DNA from 2 places in the Cupriavidus alkaliphilus genome. Region 2 is predicted to be linked to the other one. Evidence: predicted binding sites of a transcription regulator. Region 2 holds the regulator's gene; the other holds the start of a gene.
The links. Region 2 encodes sigma-54, which starts transcription at its own class of promoters, with help from an activator protein. Its sites were predicted from a motif close to TGGCANGNAANCTGCTTT; they were not measured.
Positions count from the first base shown of each region.

Region 1 (7,806 bases), on a different contig from region 2:
CGTCTGGAAGCAAGCACCTAATCAGGTCGAAAGTGGCGTAATTGTTACATTGACTTCCAGCGTCTCGCCGGCGCCGCCGTCAAGGATGCCCCGCACTGGTGCCGCCGACGCGTAATCGCGTCCCACCGCCAGCCGGATATGGCGTTCGTCGGTCAGGCAGCCATGCGTGATATCGATGCTGCACCAGATTTCGCCGGCCGGATCCAGGCACACGTCGGCCCAGGCGTGGCTGGCCAGTTCGGTGGCGGCCGGGTCGTAGAAATATCCGCTGACATAGCGCGCCGGAATGCCCAGCGCCCGGCAAGCCGCGACCATCACCTGGGCCTGGTCCTGGCACACGCCGCTGCCCAGGGCGAAGGCCTCGGCAGCGGAAGTGCCGACATCGGTGGTGTTGGGCTTGTAGCGCACGCGCTCGCCGATGCCACCGGCCAGCGCCAGCAGCGCATCGATGTCATGCCCCGCCGCCAGGAACGGCGCGGCAAACGCCTGCATCGCCGCCGGCGCCGTGGTCAGCGGCGTGCTGCCGAGGAAATACAGCGGCGACACGCGTGCTTCGCCATCCGGCGGCGCATCGCAGAATGCATGGTGCCCGTCGCGGTCGAGATCGCCATGTGGCGGCAGCACCTCCACCTCGCCGCTGGCTTCGATGGCGATGGTGCTGGCGGGCCCGACCACCGTGAAGTTGTGCACGATGTTGCCGAAGCCGTCGCGGGCCGCCGACGGGTTGCCCGGCGTCGACAGCTGCCAGTGGTCAACGGTCTGCAGCGGGCCCGAGCGCGGCTGCAGCCGCACTTCGTGCACACTGCGCCGCACCGGTTCGGCGTAGCGGTAGACGGTATGGTGGTGGATCTTGTATTTCACGGTATCAGGGCGCGCGGCGGCACGGAAGGCTGCCGGTGGCCCGGCTCAGGCCGCCTGCAGCGGCACCAGGAAGTCCCGGCTGATGCCGTTGCCGAGGTCGCCGATGCGCTCCAGGAAGCTGGTCAGGTACGCATGCAGGCCGACGGCAAAGATATCGTCGATACGCGCGTACTTCAGGTCGGCGTGAAGTTTACCAGCCTGCCGCTCGGTTTCCGCCGAATGCTGGTTGCGCACCGTATGCAGGATCGCCACCACCTCGTCCATGCTCGACACCAGCGAGCGCGGCATGTCCGGGCGCAGGATCAGCAGTTCGGCCACGCGCTGCGGCGTGATCACCGCGCGATAGACCTTGCGGTAAACCTCGAAGCCCGACACCGAGCGCAGGATCGCCGCCCAGTGGTAGAAATCGTTGTGGGCACCCTGGTCGGGATTGGGCTCGGCTTCCACGCCCTCTCCGCCATTCCCGCCGTTCCCGCCGTTCCCACCCTCCGCGCCGGACGACGCCTGGAACTTGACGTCGAGGATGCGCGCGGTATTGTCGGCGCGCTCCAGGAAGGTGCCCAGCCGCATGAAATGGAAGGCATCGTCCTTGAGCATGGTGCCGAACTGCACCCCGCGCGCCAGGTGCGAGCGGAACTTGACCCATTCGAAGAAGCGCGCCGGGTCTTCCTTCAGCACGCCGTCGGCAATCAGGCGCTGCACCTCCAGCCAGGTGGTGTTGACGGTCTCCCAGACCTCGGTGGTGAGGGAGCCGCGCACCGCGCGCGCGTTCTCGCGCGCCGCGCGCAGGCAGCTCATGATCGACGAGGCATTGGTCATGTCGCGCACCATGAAATCGATCACGTCGTCGCGCGACAGCAGGCCGTACTTGTGGTCGAACACCTCGGTCAGCTCCGAGATGTCCAGCATGGCCCACCAGCCCTGCTCGGCGACTTCGGCCGATTGCGGCAGCAGCGAGGTCTGGTAGTTGACGTCTAGCATGCGCGCGGTGTTCTCCGCGCGCTCGGTGTAGCGGGCCATCCAGAACAGGTGGTCGGCGGTGCGGCTCAGCATGTGGGCTCTCCCGTATCGGCGTTCATCGTTCCAGCACCCAGGTGTCCTTGGTGCCGCCACCCTGCGAGGAATTCACCACCAGCGAGCCCTCGCGCAGCGCCACGCGCGTCAGCCCGCCCGGCACCATGCGCACTTCTCTGCCCGACAGCACGAACGGGCGCAGGTCGATATGGCGCGGCGCGATGCCGGCCTCGACATAGGTCGGGCAGGTGGACAGCGCCAGCGTGGGCTGCGCGATGTACTGCCCGGGCCTGGCCCTGACCACCTCGCGGAAGGCATCGATCTCGGCGCGCGTCGCCGCCGGGCCGACCAGCATGCCGTAGCCGCCGGCGCCATGGGTTTCCTTGACCACCAGTTCGGCCATATGGTCCAGCACGTACTGCAGGTCGTCGGGGCGCCGGCACATGTAGGTCGGCACGTTGCTGAGGATTGCCTCTTCACCCAGGTAGAAGCGGATCATGTCCGGCACATACGGATAGATCGACTTGTCGTCGGCCACGCCGGTGCCGATGGCATTGCAGATGGTCACGTTGCCGGCGCGGTAGACCGACAGCAACCCCGCCGCGCCCAGCGCGGAATCGGGGCGGAAAGCGAGCGGGTCGAGGAAATCGTCGTCGACGCGCCGGTAGATCACGTCGATACGCTGCGGCCCCTGCGTGGTGCGCATGAACAGGTGGTCGTCCTCGACGAAGAGGTCGCTGCCCTCGACCAGTTCCACCCCCATCTGCTGCGCCAGGAAGGCGTGCTCGAAGTACGCCGAGTTGTACATGCCCGGCGTCAGCACCACCACGGTGGGATCGGCGATGGCCTGCGGCGAGACCCCGCGCAGCATGTCGAGCAGCAGGTCGGGATAGTGCGCCACCGGCGCCACGCGGTTGCGCGCGAACAGGTCCGGGAACAGCCGCATCATCATCTTGCGGTTCTCGAGCATGTACGACACGCCCGACGGCACGCGCAGGTTGTCTTCCAGCACGTAGAACTCGCCCTCGCCGGCACGCACCACGTCGATGCCGGCGACATGCGCATAGACGTCGTGCGGCACGCTGACACCGAGCATCTCGGGCCGGTACTGGGCGTTGTTGTAGATTTGGTCGGGCGGGATCACGCCGGCGCGGATGATGTCCTGGCCGTGGTAGATGTCGTGGATGAAGCGGTTCAGCGCGGCCACGCGCTGGCGCAGGCCTTTTTCCAGCAGCGCCCATTCGCTCGCGGGGAAAATGCGCGGGACCACGTCGAACGGGATGGTGCGCTCGGTGCCGCTGTTGGCCTCGTCCTTATCGCCGTAGACGGCAAAGGTGATGCCCACGCGCCGGAACACCAGGTCGGCCTCCGCGCGCTTGTTGGCCATCGTGCTTTCGGTCTGGCGCGCCAGCCATTCGGCGAAATGCCGGTAGTGCGGGCGTACCGCCCCTTCAGGCAAGGCCTGTCCCGCGTGGATCAGCGCCAGCGCATTGTCCTCGCGCCAGTCCAGCATCTCGTCGAAGTACCGCGCCGCCATGATGGCCGCTCCTCCATGTCGCGGGCGCCGAAGCCAGCGCGCGTTCGCGCCGCTGCCGGCCGCCCTGGTTGCCCTGGCTGTCTTGCCCTGCCGCGCGGCCGCGCCGGTTCGCGCAAGCCGCGGTGATGCCGTCGAGTCACTGGCCCTTCCAGCATACCCGTGCCGGCGAAAGCCGCAAGGTGGCGCGGCGGGCCGCCTGTGGCACCGTTCCCGCGCCGCACCGGCACCAAAGCCAGGCTAGCAAGATGCCTGCCAGCGCACGCAAAAACAGCCGGCGGCGAGGCCGGCGGCCGTGGTTGCGATCCATGGAAAAATCGAGAGCTCGCCCCCAACCATGCCCCTCCGTGGGCAGATCGACGGAAGGTTAGCGCGCCGCGCCGGCGCCCTGCCGCACGGTGGCCTGCAGGATGGTGTCGACCAGCGCCTCGGGTGGCTGGCGGATGTCGAGCGCCAGCGCGTCGCCGGGTTCTTCGAGCGTATCGAACTGGCTTTGCAGCAGCTCGGGGTTGAAGAAATGCTCGGTGCGCGCGGACAGGCGCTGGCCGATCAGCTCGGCATCCCCCCTCATGAAGACAAAGGTCACGCCGCCATCGGGCGGGGTCAGCCGGTCGCGGTAAGCCTGGCGCAGCGCCGAGCAGGTGAACACATGGGTGCGGCCCTCGGCCCGGGCGGTGTCGATGGCCGCGCGCATCGCAGCCAGCCAGGGCCAGCGGTCTTCGTCGGTCAGCGGGATGCCGGCGTGCATCTTGGCCTTGTTGGCGTCGCTGTGGAAGTCGTCGGCGTCATGGAAGCCGCAGCCCAGCCGCTGCGCCAGCAGCTGGCCGACCGTGGTCTTGCCGCTGCCGGAAACGCCCATCAGGATATAGATCATGTCTGCTCCGTCGGTCTTGGTATCGGATGGTGGTGCCATCCTTGTCGGTTGCCTGCCCGTCCTGGTCGGTCCCGCTGAACGCGGTTGCTGCCGATCCCAGGGACGTCGCGGGGCGCTGTCGCCCCGCGGGAAAGTTCACGATAAAAATCGGCCTCTGACCGGGCTATTGTGCGACGGATCGCAGCGCGGCGGTATGGACGTCGCCACCGGCGGCTGCGGCATCGAGCTCGGACAGGTCGAGTGCGCTGCCGCCCTCTTCGGCGATCCGTGCGTGGCGCCGGAACAGGCCGAACAGGCCACGCCCCAGGCTGAATTGCGCGAACGGATCGGCAGGCGCGCGGGCCGGCGCGCGCGCAGCGAATTCGGCCTCGTCGCCCAGCCATTGCAGCGTACCGGCGACGGCGTCGACCCGGATGCGGTCGCCATCGCGCACGCGCGCCAGCGCGCCGCCCGCCAGCGCCTCGGGGCCGACGTGGATTACCGCCGGCACCTTGCCGGAGGCGCCGGACATGCGTCCGTCGGTCACCAGCGCCACCTTGTGGCCGGCGTCCTGCAGCGCGCCCAGCACCGGGGTCAGCCGGTGCAGTTCCGGCATGCCGTTGGCATTCGGTCCCTGGAAACGCACCACCGCGACCAGGTCGCCGCCCAGCTCGCCGGCATCGAACGCCGCCTGCAGCGCCTCCTGCGAATCGAACACCCGCACCGGGGCCTCGACCACGCGGTGCTCGGGCGCCACGGCCGAGACCTTGATCACGCCGCGGCCCAGGTTGCCCTGCATCAGGCGCAGGCCGCCCTCGGCGGAGAACGGCGCGGCGGCGGTCGCCAGCACCTGCGGGTCGCCGCTTCGCGCCGCGCCGTCGCGCCAGTGCAGCACGCCGTCCGTCATCACCGGCTCCTGCGCGTAACGGGCCAGGCCCGGGCCGGCCACGGTCTGCACGTCCTCGTGCAGCAGCCCGGCCTGCAGCAGCTCGCGGATCACGAAGCCGGCGCCGCCGGCGGCATGGAAGTGGTTCACATCGGCCGAGCCGTTGGGATAGACGCGCGCCAGCAGCGGCGTGATGCGCGACAGCAGGTCGAAATCGTTCCAGTCGATCACGATGCCCGCGGCGCGCGCCATCGCCACCAGATGGATGGTGTGGTTGGTGGAGCCGCCGGTGGCCAGCAGGCCGACCATGGCATTGGCGATGGCGCGTTCGTCGACGATGCGCGCCAGCGGCAGGTAGCTGTCGCCGCGCGCGCGCAGCGCGATCGCGCGCTGCGCCGCCGCGGCCGTCAGCGCATCGCGCAGGCCGCTGTCGGGATGGACGAAGGCCGCCCCCGGCAGGTGCAGGCCCATGATTTCCATCAGGAACTGGTTACTGTTGGCGGTGCCGTAGAAGGTGCAGGTGCCGGCCCCGTGATAGGCCTGGCATTCGGCTTCCAGCAGCGCGTCGCGCCCGACCTGGCCGGTGGCGTAGAGCTGGCGCACACGCGCCTTTTCCTTGTTGGGCAGCCCGCTGGCCATCGGGCCCGCCGGCACGAACACCATCGGCAGGTGGCCGAACTGCAGCGCGCCCATCAGCAGCCCCGGCACGATCTTGTCACACACCCCCAGCATCAGCGCCGCATCGAAGGTGTTGTGCGACAGTGCCACCGCGGTGCCCATGGCGATCGCATCGCGCGAGAACAGCGACAGCTCCATGCCGGCGTTGCCCTGCGTGATGCCGTCGCACATGGCCGGCACGCCGCCCGCCACCTGCGCCACCGCGCCGACCGCGCGCGCGGCCTCGCGGATCACGGCGGGATAGCGCTCGTAGGGCTGGTGTGCCGACAGCATGTCGTTGTACGCGGTGACGATGCCCAGGTTGGGCGCATGCTCGACACGCAGCTTCAGCTTGTCGCTGGCGGGCAGCGCGGCAAAGCCGTGGGCCAGGTTGGCGCAGGACATGCCACGCAGCGGCGCCAGTTCCGCCTGCGCACGCTCGCAGCGGGCAAGGTAGGCGGCACGGCTGGCGCGGCTGTGCGCAACGATGCGGGCGGTAACGGCCTGAAGCTCGGCATGGACGGCGGAAGGCATGGCGATGACGGTCCTTGTGGGCGGAATGAGGCGGGGTGACGGGCGCCGCAGCGGCGCTTAAAACTGTAGATTTTCTACAGATCGGGCGCCATTATACCCAGCACCTGCCGCTCGTCGACCCATCCGTACGGAAAAATCACGCAAAAAACGCCGTAATCAGGACAAACCCGGAGAGCCAGCCGGGCCTCATCTCAGGCAAGATGCGGCGCCAATCAATGTAGAATATCTACATATCCTTTCCACACCGATACCGCCGCCTGCCGCCATGCGCGACCGCATCCTTGCCGTCTACGACACCCTTCGTCCTTCAGAACGCCGCCTGGCCGACTATGTCGCCCGCCACGGCGCCGCCGTGATCCGGCTGTCGATGCCGGAACTGGCCGAGCGCGCCGGGGTATCGCAACCCACCATCGCGCGCTTCTGCGCGGCGCTGGGCTACGACGGCTTCCGCGAATTCAAGCTGCAGTTCGCGCAGAATCTCGGCGGCGGCACGCCCTTCGTGCACCAGGATGTCGCCGCCGACGACCGCCCGGCGGACATCGCCGGCAAGGTGTTCGACCGCACCATTGCCACGCTGATGAGCGTGCGCAACGCGCTGTCGGCCGACCAGATCGAGCATGGCATCCAGTTGCTCGCCGGCGCGCGCCGCATCGAGTTCTACGGCTGCGGCAACTCCGGCATCGTCGCGCTGGACCTGCAGCACAAGTTCTTCCGCCTGGGCATGCCGACCGTCGCCTATGCCGACCCGCACGTGTTCAGCATGTCGGCGGCGCTGCTGGCCCCGGGCGACGTGGCCGTGCTGGTTTCCAACAGCGGCCGCACCTGGGACATGCTGACCGCCGCCACGCTGGCGCGCAGCAGCGGCGCGAGCGTGCTGGCGCTGACCCACAGCGGCTCGCCGCTGGCCCGACTGGCCGATGTCTGCGTGTTCTCGGACGTCGAGGAAGACAGCGAGGTCTACACGCCGATGACCTCGCGCATCAGCCACCTGGTGCTGGGCGACGTGCTCGCCGCGGGCGTCGCGCTGGCGCGCGCGGACACCGTCGCGCCGCGCCTGCAGCGCGCCAAGGCGCATCTGCGCGAGCGGCGCATCGCCGGGGCCGAGCCGGCGCCGGCACGCAGCCGGGGCCGCACCGTGGCGGCCGAGCCCGCCCCGCCTGCCAAACCTGTGCCGCCCGCAGCGCGCCCCGGGCGCCGCAAGGCCGGTTGACCGCCCGCGGCACGGGCGCGCCCTAGCGCGGCGCAGGCGGCCGTTCCCGCCAGTAGCGCGGCTCCGCCTGCCGGAACATCGACAGCGTGTAACCCGCGCGCGCGGTGTCCAGGGTTACCGCGCCGGTTTCGTCGGTGCGATAGCGCGGGATGCCCGCGCGGCCAAAGCGCTCCCAGACTTCGGCGTTCGGATGGCGATAGCGGTTGCCATAGCCCAGCTGGAACACCGCGGCCGCGGGCCCGACCGCCTCGATCCAG
Region 1 covers NZ_JACHWE010000003.1:187,076-194,881, reverse strand. Annotated here, with positions in the region: gene FHX60_RS12335 (transglutaminase family protein) at 22-861, opposite strand; gene FHX60_RS12330 (alpha-E domain-containing protein) at 907-1,914, opposite strand; gene FHX60_RS12325 (circularly permuted type 2 ATP-grasp protein) at 1,937-3,412, opposite strand; gene FHX60_RS12320 (gluconokinase) at 3,777-4,283, opposite strand; gene edd (phosphogluconate dehydratase) at 4,447-6,339, opposite strand; gene FHX60_RS12310 (MurR/RpiR family transcriptional regulator) at 6,605-7,549, shown strand; gene FHX60_RS12305 (DNA internalization-related competence protein ComEC/Rec2) at 7,572-7,806, opposite strand, start outside.
Region 1: FHX60_RS12325 (circularly permuted type 2 ATP-grasp protein) is a predicted target of sigma-54. The motif match lies at 3,650-3,667, and genes of this name have one in related genera.

Region 2 (7,806 bases):
GCCTGGATGCCCTGCTCGACGACCTGCAGATCGCGCACCTGCGCAACAATCCGGCGCTGTCGCTGTCCGGCGGCGAGCGCCGCCGCGTGGAAATCGCGCGCGCACTGGCGTCATCGCCGCGCTTCATCCTGCTGGACGAGCCCTTTGCCGGCGTGGACCCGATCGCCGTGGGCGAGATCCAGCGCATCGTCAGCTTCCTCAAGGCGCGCAATATCGGCGTGCTGATCACCGACCACAACGTGCGCGAGACGCTCGGCATCTGCGATCACGCCTACATCATCAGCGAAGGCACGGTGCTGGCCGCGGGCCAGCCCGAAGACATCATCGCCAATGACGCCGTGCGGCGCGTCTATCTGGGCGAGAACTTCCGCATGTGACAAGTCGGCGGCCCCGCACGGGCCGCCATGGCCGCATGGCAGGGAGAGCCAGCGGCGATCACGGCGCATCAGCGATAGCAATTTCCGTTCCAACATCGGAAAGATGCGCATAAAATAGGTCGCATGAAACCGTCGCTACAGCTCCGCCTCTCCCAGCACCTGGCACTGACCCCGCAGCTGCAACAGTCGATCCGGCTGCTGCAGCTTTCCACGCTGGAACTGCAGCAGGAAGTCGAACAGGCGCTGACGGAAAACCCGCTGCTCGAGCGGGAGAACGACTGGATCGAAAGCCCGCTGCGCGTGGCGGCCGATGGCTCGGTCAACGTCCAGAGCGCGCCCGCGCCCGCCCCCGCCGAGCCCCAGGGCAATGGCGACGCGCGCGCCGAAGGCGGCGCCGATGACAGCTACGGCGACAACAGCAGCGGCGACGACTACGGCAACGGCGACTGGAGCCTGGACGATTTCGCCCGCCGCCCGCAAGGCGACGAGGACGAAAAGACGCCGATGCAGCTGCGCGATGCCGAGCCCACGCTGCGCGAATACCTGATGGAGCAGCTGACACCGCTGAAGATCTCGGCGCGCGACAAGGGACTCGCCATCTTCCTGATCGAATCGCTCGATGACGATGGCTACCTTAGCGCCTCGCTCGAAGAGATCTGCGCGGAGCTGCCCGAAGAACTCGAGTTCGACCCCGACGAAGTCCACGCCATCCTGACGCTGCTGCAGAGCTTCGATCCGCCTGGTGTGGGCGCGCGCAACGCGGCCGAATGCCTGGCGCTGCAATTGCGCCGCCTGACGCACCCGCAGCGCGAACTCGCGCTGACCATCGTCACCCATCACCTGGAACTGCTGGCGGTACGCGACTACACGCGGCTGAAGAAGGCCCTGCAGGTCGATGAGGTCGCACTCAAGGCCGCGCATGACCTGATCCGCTCGCTGGCGCCCTACCCGGGCCATGCGTACAGCCGTCCGGAGGCCGATTTCGTTGTGCCTGATGTGTTCGTGCGCAAGAGCGGCGGCGGCTGGATCGCGCAGCTCAATCCGGATGTGATGCCGAGGCTGCGCATCAACGATATGTACGCACAGATCCTGCGTGGCGCCAAAGGCGAGACCGGTACCGCCGGGCTGCAGCAGAAGCTGCAGGAAGCACGCTGGCTGATCAAGAATATCCAGCAAAGGTTCGACACCATCCTGCGTGTCTCGCAGGCCATTGTCGAGCGTCAAAAGAACTTTTTCACCCACGGTGAAATCGCCATGCGCCCCTTGGTTTTGCGGGAGATTGCCGATACACTGGGTTTACACGAGTCAACCATCTCCCGGGTGACGACCAATAAATATATGGCTACGCCGATGGGTACTTTCGAACTGAAGTACTTCTTTGGCAGCCACGTGTCCACCGAAACCGGTGGCGCGGCTTCATCAACGGCCATCCGCGCCTTGATCAAGCAACTGATAGGAGCCGAAGACCCGAGGAATCCCCTTTCCGACAGTCGCATCGCCGAACTGCTGGGCGAACAGGGCTTCGTTGTCGCACGCCGCACGGTCGCCAAGTATCGTGAAGCCTTGAAAATCCCCGCAGTCAATCTCCGCAAGTCTTTGTAGCCGAGCCCACCGCCTGCCTGGTGAGGCTCTTTCAGAAGGAGAAGCGCTATGAACTTCAAGATCAGTGGACACCACCTGGACATCACGCCCCCTCTGCGTGAGTACGTGGAAACGAAGCTGGAGCGAATCGTCAGGCATTTCGATCAAGTCATTGGCGTTAGCGTGCTGCTCTCTGTCGACAATCACAAGGAAAAGGACCGGCGTCAGTACGCGGAAATCAATCTGCATCTAAAGGGCAAGGACATCTTTGTCGAGGCGCATCACGAAGACCTGTATGCGGCGATCGACGCACTCGTCGACAAGCTGGACCGTCAGGTGATTCGCTACAAGGATCGCGTGCAAGGCCACGACCGCGAAGCGGTCAAGTACCAGATGGCCGCAGCGCAAATGCAGCAATAAACCCGTGCCCGGCAGCCCCGCAGAGGGCTGCTGAACCAGGATTCCACAGGCAAGCCGCGCCGCGAAGCGCGGCTTTTTTGCGCCCTGGCGCTGTGCGGGCTGTGGCAGCGGAGCAAACCTTGCCATGCATGGAAGCCCGAAAGGTTCGCAAGCGCAGCGCCAAGGTGTATGCTGCGCCATACAAAGAGAGAGAAATCGTGGCCGCGCCTGCCCGCGCTGCACCGCACAATGCAAGGGTAGTCGCTGCTCTATAATGGGCCGGACGTCTTCCCCCGCGCCGGCAGCGGTGAGGGAGCCAGACGCTGCCCGGCGGAACGATCCGCCCGCTAACTGAAATCCTGCGCATCGCCCATGAATCGTTTGGCCAAATTGCTGCCACCCGGCAACATCACCCTCGACGTCAGCGTCACCAGCAAGAAACGTGTGTTCGAGCAGGCCGGGCTCCTCTTCGAGAACAACCATGGCGTGGCGCGCGCCATCGTCACCGACAACCTGTTCGCGCGCGAGTCGCTGGGCTCGACCGGACTGGGCGCCGGCGTGGCGATCCCGCACGGGCGCATCAAGGGCCTGAAGCAGCCCCTGGCCGCGTTCATGCGACTGGCCGAGCCGATTCCGTTCGAATCGCCGGACGGCAAGCCGGTTTCGCTGCTGATCTTCTTGCTGGTGCCCGAACAGGCCACGCAGCAGCACCTGGAAATCTTGTCCGAGATCGCGCAACTGCTGTCGGATCGCGACATGCGCGAGGGCCTGGCGACCCTCCCTACGCCCGATGCCGTGCACGAACTGCTGATCGCATGGCATCCCTGATCCACTGATTCCCCCCGGAGCGGGCCGGCACCAGACCGGGGAAGCGCCACGCGCTTCGAACACCGCCTTACCAGCCATACCGCATGGAACTCACCGGCGTCACCTCCCAGTCCATCTTCGACGACAACGCAGCCGACCTCAAACTCTCGTGGGTCGCTGGCCTGGAGGGCGCGGACCGCGCCTTTGACGTGGAATTCGCCCGCGAAGCGACTTCCGCCGCAGACCTGGTGGGCCACCTCAACCTGATCCACCCCAACCGGATCCAGGTCCTCGGCAAGCCCGAAATCACGTACTACCAGCGCCTCGACGACGAGACCCGCAAGCGCCAGATGGGCGAGCTGATCCTGCTGGAGCCGCCGTTCCTGGTGATCGCCGACGGCATGGAGCCGCCGCCGGACCTGGAACTGCGCTGCACGCGCTCGTCGACGCCGCTGTTCACCACGCCGGTGTCGTCCGCCGCGGTGATCGACCACCTGCGCCTGTACCTGTCGCGCATCTCCGCCCCGCGCGTAACCATGCACGGCGTGTTCCTCGACATCCTGGGCATGGGTGTGCTGATCATGGGCGAATCGGGCCTGGGCAAGAGCGAACTGGGCCTGGAACTGATCTCGCGCGGCCACGGGCTGGTGGCGGACGACGCGGTCGACTTCGTGCGGCTGGGGCCGGATTTCATCGAGGGCCGCTGCCCGCCGCTGCTGCAGAACCTGCTGGAAGTGCGCGGCCTGGGGCTGCTCGACATCAAGACCATCTTCGGCGAGACCGCGGTGCGGCGGAAGATGAAGATCAAGCTGGTGGTGCAGCTGGTGCGGCGCAACGACGGCGAGTTCGAGCGGCTGCCGCTGGATTCGCAGTACCTGGACGTGCTCGGCCTTCCCATCCACATGGTCAAGATCCAGGTGGCGGCCGGCCGCAACCTTGCCGTGCTGGTCGAAGCCGCCGTGCGCAACACCATCCTGCGCCTGCGCGGCATCGACACGCTGCGCGACTTCATGGACCGCCAGCGCGCCGCGATGCAGGCCGATGCCGTCTCGCGCGGGCAGGGCCGGCTGCTGTAAGCCCCCGGTCCGCGCGGTTTTCAATTGCTTACAACGGCGTGGCAACCGCTAGTCAACGTTTCTCAGGCATGCTCCGTTTTGTGCTGTAATGGGCATCACGCCTGTTACGGAAGCTGCAACGCCGACCCCGGCGCGCGGCGATAAGGTTGTCCACCCGAGGAGAGCAAGCATGAAGACCCTGATTGCAGTGTGCGCGCTGGTGACCCCGCTGTTCGCAGCCAGCGCCTTTGCGCAGACCGCCACGCCGGCCACCCCTGCTACGCCGGCCAAGCCGTCGGCCGCGGCCCCGGCAACGCCTGCCGTGCCGGCCACGCCCGCTACCCCGGCCAATCCGGACAAGCCCGCGGCCAACACCCAGCAGGACAAGATGAAGGCCTGCAACGCGCAGGCCTCCGGCAAGAAAGGCGACGAACGCAAGGCGTTCATGAAGGAATGCCTGTCGAAGTCCGGCGCGCCCAAGACCCAGCAGGAGAAAATGGCGGCCTGCAGCAAGTCGGGCAAAGGCAAGAAGGGCGACGAATACAAGGCCTACATGAAGGAATGCCTGTCGAAGGAAGCCTGAGCGACGCTACTGGCGAAATGGCGAACAAGGATGGCGAACCGGGCGGTTCGCCATTTTTGCTGGTGTCAAACTGCTGTCATGACGCAGCCGGCACCTGATGCTATGCTTCAGTTGCTATGCGCATCATCCTCATCACCGGCATATCCGGTTCCGGCAAGTCCGTCGCACTGAACGTCCTCGAAGATGCAGGCTATTACTGCGTGGACAACCTGCCGGCGCAGTTCATCCCTGAACTGACCCGCTACCTCGACGCTCAGGGCTACACGCACCTGGGCGTGGCTACCGACATCCGCAGCCGCGAGTCGCTCGACCAGTTGCCCGACACCGTGCGCGCGCTGGCCGCCGAGCACCAGGTCGAGGTCATTTTCCTGACCGCCAGCACCGATGCCCTGGTGCAGCGCTACTCCGAGACGCGGCGCCGCCATCCGCTGTCGGCCCGCACCGACGGCGCAGCCGGCGGCGGCGGCGCCTTCAACGACACGGCGCTGATGGAAGCGATCGAGATGGAGCGCGCGCTGCTCAGCCCGCTGGCCGAGGCCGCGCACCGGATCGACACCAGCAATGTGCGCACCAATACGCTGCGCAGCTGGATCAAGGAGCTGATCCGCGACGATAGCCAGCGCCTGACATTGCTGTTCGAGTCGTTCGGCTTTAAGCACGGCGTGCCCAGCGATGCCGACATGGTGTTCGACGTGCGCTCGCTGCCCAACCCGTACTACGACCTGGCGCTGCGACCGCTCACCGGCCGCGACATGCCGGTGATCGACTTCCTGCAGGCACAGCCGATGGTGCTGGCGATGGCCGAGGATATCCGCGCCTACGTGGAAAAGTGGCTGCCAAGCTTCATTGCCGACAACCGCAGCTACCTGACCGTGGCGATCGGCTGCACCGGCGGCCAGCATCGCTCGGTCTATATTGCCGAAAGGCTCGCCAACTATTTCCGGGCACATGGTAATGTGCTGGTCAGACACCGAGAGCTCGCACCGGCGGGCTGACGCACGCGGCATGGCACCCCGGGCTGCACGGGGCATCTGAGCGCGGCGTCGGCCTGGCGGCCCAATGCTGCGCGACCCCAAGCCTGCACCGCATGTCCTCGACCGACCTCTACCGTCCCACAGGGTCCGAAGACCCGCCACGGACGCTCGAAAACCTGCCGCTGTTCCCCCTGCACACTGTGCTGTTTCCCGGTGGACGGCTGCCGTTGCGCGTGTTCGAGGCGCGCTATGTCGACATGGTGCGCAACTGCCTGCGCGACAGCGCGCCGTTCGGCGTCTGCCTGATCGCCAGCGGCGAGGAAGTGGCCCGGCCCAACCAGCCCACCGTGCCCGAACTGGTCGGCTGCCTCGCCGAAATCGTCGACTGCAACATGGAGCAGCTGGGCGTGCTGCTGATCCGCACGCGCGGCCGCGAGCGCTTCCATATCATCAGCCACGAAACCCGCGACGACGGCCTGCTGGTGGCGCGCGCCGAGGTGCTCCCCCCCGACATCATCGACTGCAAGCTGGAACTGCTGGGCGAATGCCTGGACGCGCTGCGCCGCATCGTGACGCGACTGCACGCCGAGCAGCCCGACCGCATGCCGTTCGACGAGCCCTACCTGTGGGACGACCCGAGCTGGGTCGCCAACCGGCTGTGCGAACTGCTGCCGGTGCCGCTGAAGGCCAAGCAGATGCTGATGGCCTTGCCCGACGCGGGCATGCGCATCGAGATCGTGCACCGCTACATGCGGCAGAACCACATGCTGTAGGGCGGCCTTTCCTCCCCGCCCTGCCCCGGCTTCAGAACAAGCCCACCCGCGCCTGGTCCTCAAGCAGCCGGCGCACCGGCGCGGGCGTGCCCAGCGCATCGAGATCGTCGAGCGACAGCCAGCGCTGCCCGGCCGGCGTCGCGCTGTCCTGCCGCAGCACGTTCGCCTTCGCGTCGAGGTCGACCCGGATGGCGCGGATCAGCAGGCGGAAGTGCGTGAACACATGGGTCAGCTCGCCGGCCAGCACGGCGCGCGCGGGGCTGCCGAAAGCGCGCGCGTAGTCGAGCGCGCGGGCCTCGGCGGCCTCCGCGTCGAAGGGAACGGAGTCGACCGGCATCTCCGGCAGGCTCCACAGGCCGCCCCAGATGCCGCTGTCCGGACGCAGGCGCAGCAGCACTTCACGCTCGCGCCGCACCAGCAGCATCACCGTGCTGCGCTCGGGGATGGCGGCGCGCGGCTTGGGCGCAGGGAGCACGCCGGTCAGGCCGTCGCGGCGCGCGACGCAATCGGCGGACAGCGGGCAAGCTGCGGCATCGGCCAGGCAGGCGGGCTTGCCGCGCGAGCACACCGTCGCGCCGAGGTCCATCAGTCCCTGCGTATAGGCGACCATGTCGTCGGCCTGGTGCGGGCCGGGTGCCGGCAAGGCCAGTTCCGCGAGTTGCCACATGCGCGCTTCCACCGCGCGCTCGCCCGGATGGCCATGGATGCCGAAGCAGCGCGCGAACACACGCTTGACGTTGCCGTCCAGGATCGGCGAACGCACCCCGGCGCTGAACGCCGCAATGGCCGCCGCGGTGGAGCGGCCGATGCCCGGCAACGTGACCAGCACCGCGGGGTCGGCGGGGAAGCGGCCGCCGTGCTCGGTGACCACTTGCATGGCGCAGCGGTGCAGGTTGCGCGCGCGCGAGTAATAGCCCAGCCCGGCCCACAGCGCCATCACCTGGTCGGCTGGCGCGGCCGCCAGATCCTGCACCGTGGGCAGTTGCGCGACGAAGCGCTGGAAGTAGTCGATCACCGCGCTGACCTGGGTCTGTTGCAGCATGATCTCGGACAGCCAGATGCGGTACGGGTCGCGCGTGTTCTGCCACGGCAGGTCGTGCCGGCCGTGCCGGCGCTGCCAGGTGACGACGCGCGCGCCGAAGTCGGGGGGCACGCAGAGGTCGTCAGGCAGGGCGGGAGCGGTACGGGGGACTGGTTTGCGGGGCATCGGTGTGGCAACGGCGTGGCGCGCAGACATGGGGCATCGGCGCGCCAAAG
Region 2 covers NZ_JACHWE010000004.1:47,701-55,506, reverse strand. Annotated here, with positions in the region: gene lptB (LPS export ABC transporter ATP-binding protein) at 1-377, shown strand, start outside; gene FHX60_RS15135 (RNA polymerase factor sigma-54) at 501-1,979, shown strand; gene hpf (ribosome hibernation-promoting factor, HPF/YfiA family) at 2,028-2,378, shown strand; gene FHX60_RS15125 (PTS sugar transporter subunit IIA) at 2,730-3,185, shown strand; gene hprK (HPr(Ser) kinase/phosphatase) at 3,269-4,240, shown strand; gene FHX60_RS15115 (PsiF family protein) at 4,410-4,802, shown strand; gene rapZ (RNase adapter RapZ) at 4,919-5,797, shown strand; gene FHX60_RS15105 (LON peptidase substrate-binding domain-containing protein) at 5,890-6,549, shown strand; gene mutY (A/G-specific adenine glycosylase) at 6,581-7,756, opposite strand.